DNA from 3 places in the Kitasatospora sp. NPDC057692 genome. Region 3 is predicted to be linked to each of the others. Evidence: riboswitches for the same ligand, from Rfam matches in the RefSeq annotation. Region 3 holds a riboswitch; each other region holds the start of a gene.
What was found. A riboswitch is a leader RNA that binds a small molecule or an ion and turns the genes downstream of it on or off. The one in region 3 is predicted to bind thiamine pyrophosphate.

Region 1: another riboswitch for thiamine pyrophosphate. It lies ahead of thiO (glycine oxidase ThiO); the one in region 3 lies ahead of thiC (phosphomethylpyrimidine synthase ThiC).
Region 2: another riboswitch for thiamine pyrophosphate. It lies ahead of ACFVFS_RS34280 (purine-cytosine permease family protein); the one in region 3 lies ahead of thiC (phosphomethylpyrimidine synthase ThiC).

What each region holds. Positions count from the first base shown of each region.
Region 1 covers NZ_JBHVIV010000002.1:12,318-15,583, forward strand. Annotated here, with positions in the region: gene ACFVFS_RS01175 (thiazole synthase) at 1-12, opposite strand, end outside; gene thiS (sulfur carrier protein ThiS) at 15-236, opposite strand; gene thiO (glycine oxidase ThiO) at 233-1,396, opposite strand; TPP riboswitch at 1,388-1,500, opposite strand; gene ACFVFS_RS01190 (NAD(P)/FAD-dependent oxidoreductase) at 1,606-2,835, shown strand; gene ACFVFS_RS01195 (Rv2175c family DNA-binding protein) at 2,898-3,263, shown strand; gene thiE (thiamine phosphate synthase) at 3,260-3,266, shown strand, end outside.
Region 2 covers NZ_JBHVIV010000091.1:13,599-16,864, reverse strand. Annotated here, with positions in the region: gene ACFVFS_RS34285 (glycerophosphodiester phosphodiesterase family protein) at 1-498, opposite strand, end outside; gene ACFVFS_RS34280 (purine-cytosine permease family protein) at 593-1,951, opposite strand; TPP riboswitch at 2,053-2,200, opposite strand; gene ACFVFS_RS34275 (trypsin-like peptidase domain-containing protein) at 2,383-3,266, shown strand, end outside.
Region 3 covers NZ_JBHVIV010000050.1:62,529-65,794, reverse strand. Annotated here, with positions in the region: gene ACFVFS_RS25775 (SPFH domain-containing protein) at 1-946, opposite strand, end outside; gene ACFVFS_RS25770 (hypothetical protein) at 1,072-1,278, opposite strand; TPP riboswitch at 1,441-1,575, shown strand; gene thiC (phosphomethylpyrimidine synthase ThiC) at 1,571-3,266, shown strand, end outside.

The DNA of each region.
Region 1 (3,266 bases), on a different contig from region 3:
GTCGTCGGCCATGGTCAGCCTCCCTGGACGGCGGTGAGGATCTCGATCCGGTCGCCCGCCGACAGCGGCGTGCGCGGCCACTCGGCGCGCGGCACCACGGCCTCGTTCAGGGCTGCGGCGACGCCGGAGTGCGCCTGGCTGAGGGTGGCGACCACCTCGGCGAGGGTGGTCGAGGCGGGCACCTCGCGGGGCTCGCCGTTGACGTTCAGGGGGATGTCGCTGGTGCGGGGGCTCATGCCGGGACCTTCGTGAATCGGGTGGGGGAGAACGGGCGGGCGAGCTCCGGCAGGGTGCCGGTGGCCAGGTACTCGGCCACCAGGTCGCCGGTGACGGGCGTCAGCAGGACGCCGTTGCGGTAGTGGCCGGTGGCGGCGACCAGGCCGGGCAGCGCGGTCGGGCCGAGCAGCGGCGCGTTGTCCGGGGAGCCGGGGCGCAGCCCGGCGCAGGTCTCCACCAGCGGCAGCTCGGTGATGCCGGGGACCAGCTCGTGCGCGTCGCGCAGCAGCTCGTACACCCCGCCGGCGGTGACCGTGGTGTCGTAGCCCTGCTCCTCGGTGGTCGCGCCGACCACCAGCTCGCCGTTCTCGCGCGGCACCAGGTAGACGTGGCCGCCGCGGACGACGGCCCGCACGTTGCGGGACAGGAACGGCCGGTACGCCTCGGGCACGCTCAGCCGCAGGACCTGGCCCTTGACCGGGCGGATCGCCGGCAGCACGCCCGGGGGCAGGCCGGGCAGCAGGTGGCTGCGCGAGCCGGCCGCGAGCACCACCGTGTCGGCGGTGACGCGCTCGCCGGCGGCCGACCGGACGCCGACGGCCCGGCCCCGCTCGACCAGCAGTTCGGCGGCCTCGGCGCGGTGCAGCACCGCACCCGCCCGCTCGCAGGCCCGCACCAGGGCGGAGGCCAGCCGGCGGCCGTCCACCTGGTGGTCGTCGGTGACGTGCAGGCCGCCGCGCACGCCCGGGGCGAGCATCGGCTCCAGCCGGCGGGCCTCGCGGCCGGTGAGCCACTGGGAGTCCAGGCCGAGCCGCTGGTGGAAGGCGTGCAGTTCGCGCAGTTCCGCGCGGTCGTCGGAGTCGAGGGCGACGGCGATCGTGCCGCACTGCCGGTAGCCGGTGTCGTGGCCGCCGCTCGCCTCGGTGAGCTCGGCCGCGAAGGCCGCGTAGCGCTCGTTGGAGGCCATCCCGAGGCGGAGCAGCGGCTCCTCGCCGTACTGGAGTTCGGTGACCGGCGCGAGCATGCCCGCCGCCACCTGGGCGGCGCCGCCGCCGTGCCGCGGGTCGACGACGACGACGCGCAGTCCGCGCTGGGCCGCCCGCCAGGCGACGGCGAGTCCGATGATCCCACCGCCGACGACCAGCACATCGGCGTGGGCGCCCGGTGCCGAGCGTGTCAAAGCTGCTCTCCCTTCGCCGGTATGACCCGGATCAGGTTCGGACGGTCGCAGGCCGTGCCAGCCCGCCTCTCAGCCCGGTCCGCCGGGCTCCCGTGATGGTGCCCCCACCTTAACTCCGGGGGGTGCGGCCCCTGAAGGTGCCTGCTGGGAGGCGCAAGGGGGCGGCCTAGGACCAGAGGCCCGGGACCGGGCTCAGTACAGTGACGGGCGTGGCTGAGCTGAACGGAACGGGACAGACGGATCGGGTGGTCGTGGTCGGCGCCGGGCTGGCCGGGGCGCAGTGCGCCGCGGTGCTGCGGCGCGACGGCTGGCAGGGGCGGATCACGCTGGTCGGCGAGGAGCCGCACGCGCCGTACGACCGGCCGCCGCTCTCCAAGGACGTCCTGCTCGGCAAGGCCGACAGCACCGCCCTCGACCTCGACTTCGCCGGGCTCGGCGTCGAGCTGCTCACCGGCCGCCGCGCCACCGGCCTCACCCCCGGCGGCCCCGGGGGCGCGGGCACGCTGCACACCGACGCCGGGGACGAGCCGTACGACGCGCTGGTGATCGCCACCGGCGCCGAGCCGCGCGCCCTGCCCGGCGCGGACCGCGCCCACCTGCTGCACACCCTGGACGACGCGCTGGCGCTGCGCGCCCTGCTCCGCCCCGGCCTGCGCCTGGTGCTGGTCGGCGCGGGCTGGATCGGCGCCGAGGTGGCGACCGCCGCCCGGGCGGCCGGCTGCGAGGTGACCGTCGTCGAGGCCGGTCCGGCGCCCGTCCCCGGCGCGCTGCCCGCCGAGGTCGGCCGGGCGATGGCCGCCTGGTACGCCGAGGCCGGCGTGGACCTGCGCTGCGGCACCGGCGTCGCCGCCGTCGAGCCGGGCGCGGTGCTGCTCGCCGACGGCTCCCGCCTGCCCGCCGACGAGGTGGTGGTCGGCATCGGCGCCCGCCCGGCCACCGGCTGGCTGGCCGGCACCGCGGTCGCCCTGGACGCGGCCGGCGCCGTCCTGGTCGACGAGCGGCTGCGCACCACCGCCCCGGGCGTGCTGGCGGCCGGCGACTGCGTCAGCTACCCCTCGGCGCGCTCCGGCACCCGGCTGACCGTCCAGCACTGGGACCACGCGCTGCAGTCCGGCGCGGCGGCGGCCGGCACCCTGCTCGGCACGGACGCGCCGCCGTACGACCCGGTGCAGTACTTCTGGTCCGAGCAGTTCGGGCGGATGGCGCAGTACGCCGGGCGGCACGGCGCGGACGACGAGCTGCTGTGGCGCGGCTCTCCGGGCGACGCCGGCTGGTCGGTGCTCTGGCTGCGCGACGGCGCCCTGCGCGCGCTGCTCGCGGTCGACCGGCCGCGCGACCTGACCCAGGGACGGCGGCTGATCGAGCGCGGCGCCGTCCTCGATCCGGCCCGCGCCGCCGACCCGGCGATCCCGCTGAAGTCGGCCCTGGCCGCCGGGTAGCGCCGCCGGGCGGCGGGCCCGGTTGGTGCGCGGCGGGCCGCCGAGGTGGCAGGCTGGTGCTTGTGAGTGAGATCGAAGCCAAGATTGAAGCCCTGGTTCCCGCGTGGCTGTACCTCCCCGACATCTCCGAGAAGTGGGGTCTGGTGGTCACCGAGGTCCGCAACATGGTCAAGAAGGGTGACCTGATCGCCGTCCGCCGCGGCCCCAACAAGTCGCTGCAGGTCCCGGCGGCGTTCATCGACGAGACCGGCCCGGTGAAGCACCTGATCGGCACGCTGACGGTGCTGCGCGACAGCGGCTTCAGCGACGACGAGATCCTGGTGTGGATGTTCACCGAGGACCCGTCGCTGCCCGGCACCCCGATGCAGGCGCTCTGGGAGAACCGGGCCACCGAGGTCAAGCGGCGCGCCCAGGCGATGGCGTGGTGACGG
Region 2 (3,266 bases), on a different contig from region 3:
CGTGCCCGCCTTGGTGCCGGCGTTCGCCCCGCCGCCGATCCCGAACCGGTCCAGCATCCGCAGCAGCTCGGACTCCACCCGGCCGCGGAACCGCACCGGGTGCTTGGTCTCGATCGCGAGGTCCACCGGGCGCCCGCAGTCCACCACCAGCTCCAGCAGGCTCTCCAGCCGCAGCACCCCGCGCAGCTCCGGGTCCTCGCTCGGCCGGCCGGTCTTCCAGGCGCCGAAGTCGTGCGCCTCCAGCTCCGCCAGGGTCATCGCGGACACCGTGCCCCGGCCGTCCGAGACCCGGCCGATCCGCCGGTCGTGCACGCAGACCAGCTGCCCGTCGGCGGTCACCCGCACGTCGCACTCCAGGGCGTCCGCGCCCTCGGTGAGCGCCCGGCGGTAGGCGGCGAGGGTGTGCTCGGGCAGGGCGAACGAGGAACCGCGGTGGGCGATCACCTGGACGGGCCGGGCGGTGCGGGCCGTCGCGGGCGAGACATCAGGGCTGGTCACGCCCTACACGATAGGCCGCGTACATGACGCGGAGGCGACGACCGCCCCAACCCGCGGGGCCGTCTCGCATCCGCGCCCGGGGCGCCGGGGCGGGTCAGCGCGCCTCGGTACCCCGGCCCCGGGTGAGCGGGGTGAGCGCCCAGGTGGCCAGCGCCGGCACCAGGAAGCCGAACAGCGAGGCCGAGGTCCACTCCTGCGGGGTGAAGTGCAGCGCCTCCTGCGCGGAGGTCCAGAGGTCCGTCCACCAGCCGGCCACCGCGGTCGGCGCGATCAGCTGGTAGGCGGCGAAGCCCAGCGCCCACGGCAGCAGCATCAGCCAGCGGGACGGCGCGTCGGCGGAGAGGTCCCAGCCGCGCCGCCCGGCGCCGAGGAAGTAGTCGACCGCCAGCACCGCGAACATCGGCACGAAGACCGAGCCGATCAGCCCCAGGAAGGCGTAGTAGGAGTCGGTGAACTCGGTGATCTGCAGCGCGAGCACGGTGATCAGCACACCGGTGCCGCCGGTCAGCACCCGGCGGTCGACCCGGGGCAGCAGGTTGTGGATCGACATCGCGGTCGAGTACACGTTCGCGAAGGACTGGTCGGTCTCGCGCAGCACCAGCACCAGCAGGAACAGCCAGCCGGCCCAGACGCCCAGGAAGGAGTCGAAGATCCGGGCGGGGTCGCCGTCCGCCTGGAGCAGCGCCATCAGCCCGAGCACGTAGCACCAGACCTGCGCCACCGTGTAGCCGGAGAAGCTGCCCCAGAACGCCGCGCGCGGGGTGCGCGAGTGCCGGGTGTAGTCGGCGGCGAGCGGGACGAAGGAGATCGACACCGCGATCATCGCGTCCGTCGCCGGCAGGAAGCCGTGCCAGTTGCCCGCGCCCGGGTCCGGGACGCCGTGCCGGCCGAGCTGGACGGTGAAGTACACCATCGCCACCGCCACCGCGACCGCGACGAAGCGCCGCAGCACCGCGATCGCGCCGAGCGGCCAGATGGTCAGCGCGGTGGTCACCGCGCCGGCCAGCACCACGAAGACCCAGCGGTAGCCCTCGGTGCCGACCACGGTCTGCGCGCCGAGCGCGATCGTCAGCAGCTCGTAGACGCCCCAGCCGATGCACTGGACGATGTTGAGCACCGTCGGCACGTAGGACAGCCGGGTGCCGAACAGGCCGCGCAGGTTCGCCATGGCGGGCGCGCCGGTGCGGGCGCCGATCAGCGCGGCCACGCCGAGCATCGCGGTGCCGACCGCGGTGCCGGCCACGATCGCGGTCACGGCGGCGGCCAGCGACAGCTCGCTGCCCTTGGCGCCGAGCACGGTCGCCGCGGTGGTGAAGCCGATCAGCGAGACGCCGAGGTTCATCCAGAGCGCGAAGTGGTCGCGGAAGCCCAGGGTGCGGGGCGGCTCGGTGTCCAGCACCAGCGGCGCCTCGGTGCGGGCCGCGGGCTCCAGTACGGCGGTGGCGGTGTGCACGGTGCTCCCTCCGGGGGAACCGGGGGCGGTGCCCGCGGCGTCCTGCTGCGGGGGGACGTGCGCGGACGCGGGCGCGCCCGAGGACGAGGATGACGAAGCGGACGGCATGGCCGATCTCTCCCTACGCCGGCATTACCCGGACAGGTTCCGGCGGTCTGCGCCCCCTCGACGGCCGTCCACGGGATCCGTGGCGTACGGTCGACCGGCGCACTCTCAGCCTGGTGGGTCCAAGCTCCCGCGTGTCAGTTCGGAGCGACAGGCTAGTCGCCGTCGGGGGGAACGCCAAGGCGGGCCGGGTCGGACGCGGCGCTGCGGCGGCCGTCGGGCCCGGCTAAGGATTCTTATGAGTTCTTCAGAAGGGTCCTTACGGCAATCGAATCGGGTGTGCGAAAAACTATGGTTGTTGGTCCTGTCAGCTATGGAGGTCGTCCGTGAGCACCGAGCGCGAGGTTGGGTCCACCGGGCCGCAGGGGGAGCAGCCCTCCGTCGGCCAGGGGGCGGTGGGTTCCGCTTCTGACGGTCCGGCGCAGCAGTCTGCGGCCGTCCCCGCCCCCGCAACGACGCCCGCGACCGACCGGTCCTCCCAGCCGGCCCCGGCCGCCGAGGGGGGCTCCGGCGGGTTCACTCCCACGCTGGCGTTCAGCAAGGTCGGCGCGCCGGAGCCGGCCGCCGCCCCGCCCGCCCCGGCCGCCGAGTCCGGGTACCTCGACGCCCCGCCGCCGGTCCTGCCGCCCGCCGCGCCCGCGGCTCCGGTCGCGCCGCCGGCCGCCCCGTACGGCGGCAACCCGTACGCCACCCCGGCCCCGGGCACGCCGGTCCCCCCGGCGCTCGCCGCGCACGACCCGTACGCCGCCCCGGGCGCCCCGCAGGGCCCGGGCGCGACCGGCCAGCACCACCACCCGTTCGGCGCCGGCCAGCCGCTCGGCGGCTGGGGCGCCCACGACATCACCCCCGGCGCGCCCGGGGCCCCCGGCGGTCCCGGCGGCCCGATCGGCTACCCGGGTGAGTACCCCGGCGCCCCCGTCCCCGGCGGCCCGCGCAAGAAGCGCGGCGGCCTGATCGCCCTGGTCGCGGCCGTCGCCCTGGTGGCCGGCGTGGCCGGCGGCGCGGTCGGCGTGGTCGTCGCGGACCGCGACGACCGCTCGGTGAGCGCCAAGGCCGACCGCAGCTCCACCACGGTCCAGGCCAACAACACCCAGAAGACCGAGCCCGCCCCGGGCTCGGTCGCCGGCATCGCGCAGAAGGCGCTGCCCAGCGTCGTCACCATCAAGGCCCAGGGCAACGGCGAGTCGGGCACCGGCACCGGCTTCGTCTT
Region 3 (3,266 bases):
CCTGCGCGGCGGAGATCCGCGCGTCGCGGGCCGCCTCGGCGGTGGTGCGGGTGTCGTACGCGCGGGCGTCGGCGGGCTTGCGCACGTCGATCTGGAGCTGCTGCTCCTTGCGCCGCGCCTCCAGCTCGGCGACCCGGGTCTCCTGGACCACCACCTCCTGCCGGGAGGCGGCGTCCGCGAGCGGGCCGGCCTGCCGGGCGCGGGCGGTCGCGGTGTCCATCTCGGCCTGGTACGAGGACTGCTGGATCTCGCTGTTGCGGGTGGCCTCGGCCTTGCGGGCGGCGGCCTCCTGCTCGGCCTCGGTGGCCAGCCGGTCCGCCTCGGCCTGGGCGATCCGGGCGTCCCGCTGGACGGCGGCGGCGTGCGGGATGGCGAGGTTCTTGATGTAGCCGGTCGGGTCGATGATCTCCTGGATCTGCAGGGTGTCGATGATCAGCCCGAGCTTCTCCATCTCCAGCCCGGAGGCGGCCCTGGTCTCGCCGGTGAGCCGCTCGCGGTCGCGGATCATGTCCTCGACGGTGAGCCCGCCGACGATCGAGCGCAGATGGCCGGCGAAGACGTTGTGAACGCGCTGGCTGATCAGTTTCTGCTGGTCCAGGAAGCGGCGGGCGGCGTTGGCGATCGAGACCTCGTCGTCGCCGACCTTGAAGATCACCACGCCCTTCACCCGGACCGGGATGCCCTGCGTGGTGACGCACTCGACGTTCAGCTCGGCCTCGTTGAGGTCCAGCGAGAGCCGCCGGACCCCCTGCAGGCCGGGGGTGACGAGGGTGCCGCGCCCGGTGACGATCCGGAAGCCCAGACCGTCCCCGACCCCCTCGGTGCGGTGCCGGGAGCCGGAGATGATCAGTGCCTCGTTCGGCTCGGCCACCCGCCACATGAGTTTGAAGAGCGTGATCCCCAGGATCAGGGCCCCGGCGGCGGTCAGGGCGATGACAAGTGCCATGGTTCAACTCCCCCTTCGGGCGCAGGAGATGCGCCGATTGGGATTGTCCGCCGAGGCCGATCCGGGGGAAAGGGAAGTGACATGACCGACCGTCACAAGGTCGTCACCGGACTGTCATCGGAGCGTCACGGGCCGATCGGCGCCACGTAGACCGTCCTCGGCGGCTGGTACTCGATCACCACCACCGGCGTCCCGACCGTCAGCCGATCTCCGGGTACCGCCAGGTAGGCGAGGAACGCCTCGGTTCCCTGACGCTCCGGCACGTGCACCATCACCTCGCCGACCAGCCCCGCGCCAACCGCCCCGGTGACCCGCCCCGTGCTCCCGACCACGCCGGCCTCCTCGTCTCGTCCGCTACGGGGCCAGTCTGCCCGCAGTGGCGGCCTCGCGCCCCCCGTTCACCGTCCGGACCTCGATGTTCCCCCTCCCCGACCCGCTCTGGACCTCCGGCGATCGGCTCGCTACGGTGTTGGACGTCATGCGCGGGCAACACCGCCTGCGGACGCGGGAGCTCGGAGCACCGGGCTGAGAGGGCGCTGAACGGGACGTCGACGGACGGACCGGCGGCTGCGTCGACCGCAGGAACCTGACCGGGTAATGCCGGCGTAGGGAGTTTGAGGTCCGATGACCACCTTCGATGCACAGCCGCAGTCTGCCCAGGCCCAGGCCCAGGCCCAGGACCGGTCCGGCGCGGGAGCCGCCGTCACCAGCGCGGGCACCGGCTACCCCACCCCGGCCTGGCGCAAGGCCCACCGCGAGGGGTCCAGCCCCGACCTGCGCGTGCCGTACCGCGAGGTCGTGCTCACCAACGGGAGGACCGTCCCGCTCTACGACACCTCCGGGCCGTACACCGACCCGGACCACCAGCCCGACGTGCGGCGCGGCCTGCCGGCCCTGCGCGACGCCTGGATCCGCCGGCGCGGGGACGTCGAGGAGTACGACGGCCGCGAGGCGCGGCCCGAGGACGACGGCATCCGGCACACCTCGCCGCGCGGCGGCGACCTGCGCAACCTCGACGCGGTCTTCCCCGGCCGCCCGCGCCGCCCGCTGCGCGGCCGCGACGGCGCCGCGGTCACCCAGCTCGGCTACGCCAAGCGCGGGATCGTCACGCCCGAGATGGAGTTCGTGGCCCTGCGCGAGGGCCTGGCGCCCGAGTTCGTCCGCGAGGAGGTCGCCCGCGGCCGCGCCGTCATCCCGGTCAACGTGAACCACCCCGAGGTCGAGCCGGCGATCATCGGCACCAACTTCCTGGTGAAGATCAACGCCAACATCGGCAACTCGGCCGTCACCTCCTCGATCGAGGAGGAGGTGGAGAAGATGACCTGGGCGACCCGCTGGGGCGCCGACACCGTCATGGACCTCTCCACCGGCCGCAACATCCACACCACCCGCGAGTGGATCCTGCGCAACTCCCCCGTGCCGATCGGCACCGTTCCGCTCTACCAGGCGCTGGAGAAGGTCGACGGGCGGGCCGAGGAGCTCAGCTGGGACGTCTACCGCGACACGATCATCGAGCAGTGCGAGCAGGGCGTCGACTACATGACCGTGCACGCCGGCGTGCTGCTGCGCTACGTGCCGCTGACCGCCCGCCGCAAGACCGGCATCGTCTCGCGCGGCGGCTCGATCATGGCCGCCTGGTGTCTGGCGCACCATCAGGAGAACTTCCTCTACACCAACTTCGAGGAGCTCTGCGACATCCTGGCGCGCTACGACGTCACCTTCTCCCTCGGTGACGGCCTGCGCCCCGGCTCGATCGCGGACGCCAACGACGAGGCGCAGTTCGCCGAGCTGCAGACCCTGGGCGAACTGGGCCGGATCGCCCGGGCCAAGGACGTCCAGGTGATGATCGAGGGGCCGGGCCACGTCCCGATGCACAAGATCAAGGAGAACATGGATCTCCAGAAGGAGATCTGCGACGAGGCCCCCTTCTACACCCTGGGCCCGCTCACCACCGACGTCGCGCCCGGCTACGACCACATCACCTCGGGCATCGGCGCCGCGATGATCGCCTGGTGGGGCACCGCGATGCTCTGCTACGTCACCCCCAAGGAGCACCTGGGCCTGCCCAACCGGGACGACGTGAAGACCGGCGTCATCACCTACAAGATCGCCGCCCACGCCGCCGACCTCGCCAAGGGCCACCCCGGCGCCCAGGCCTGGGACGACGCCCTCTCCGACGCCCGCTTCGAGTTCCGCTGGGAGGACCAGTTCAACCTGGCCCTCGACCCGGAGACGGCCCGCGACTTCCACGACGAGACCCTCCCCGCCGAGCCCGCCAAGACCGCCCACTTCTGCTCGATGTGCGGCCCGAAGTTCTGCT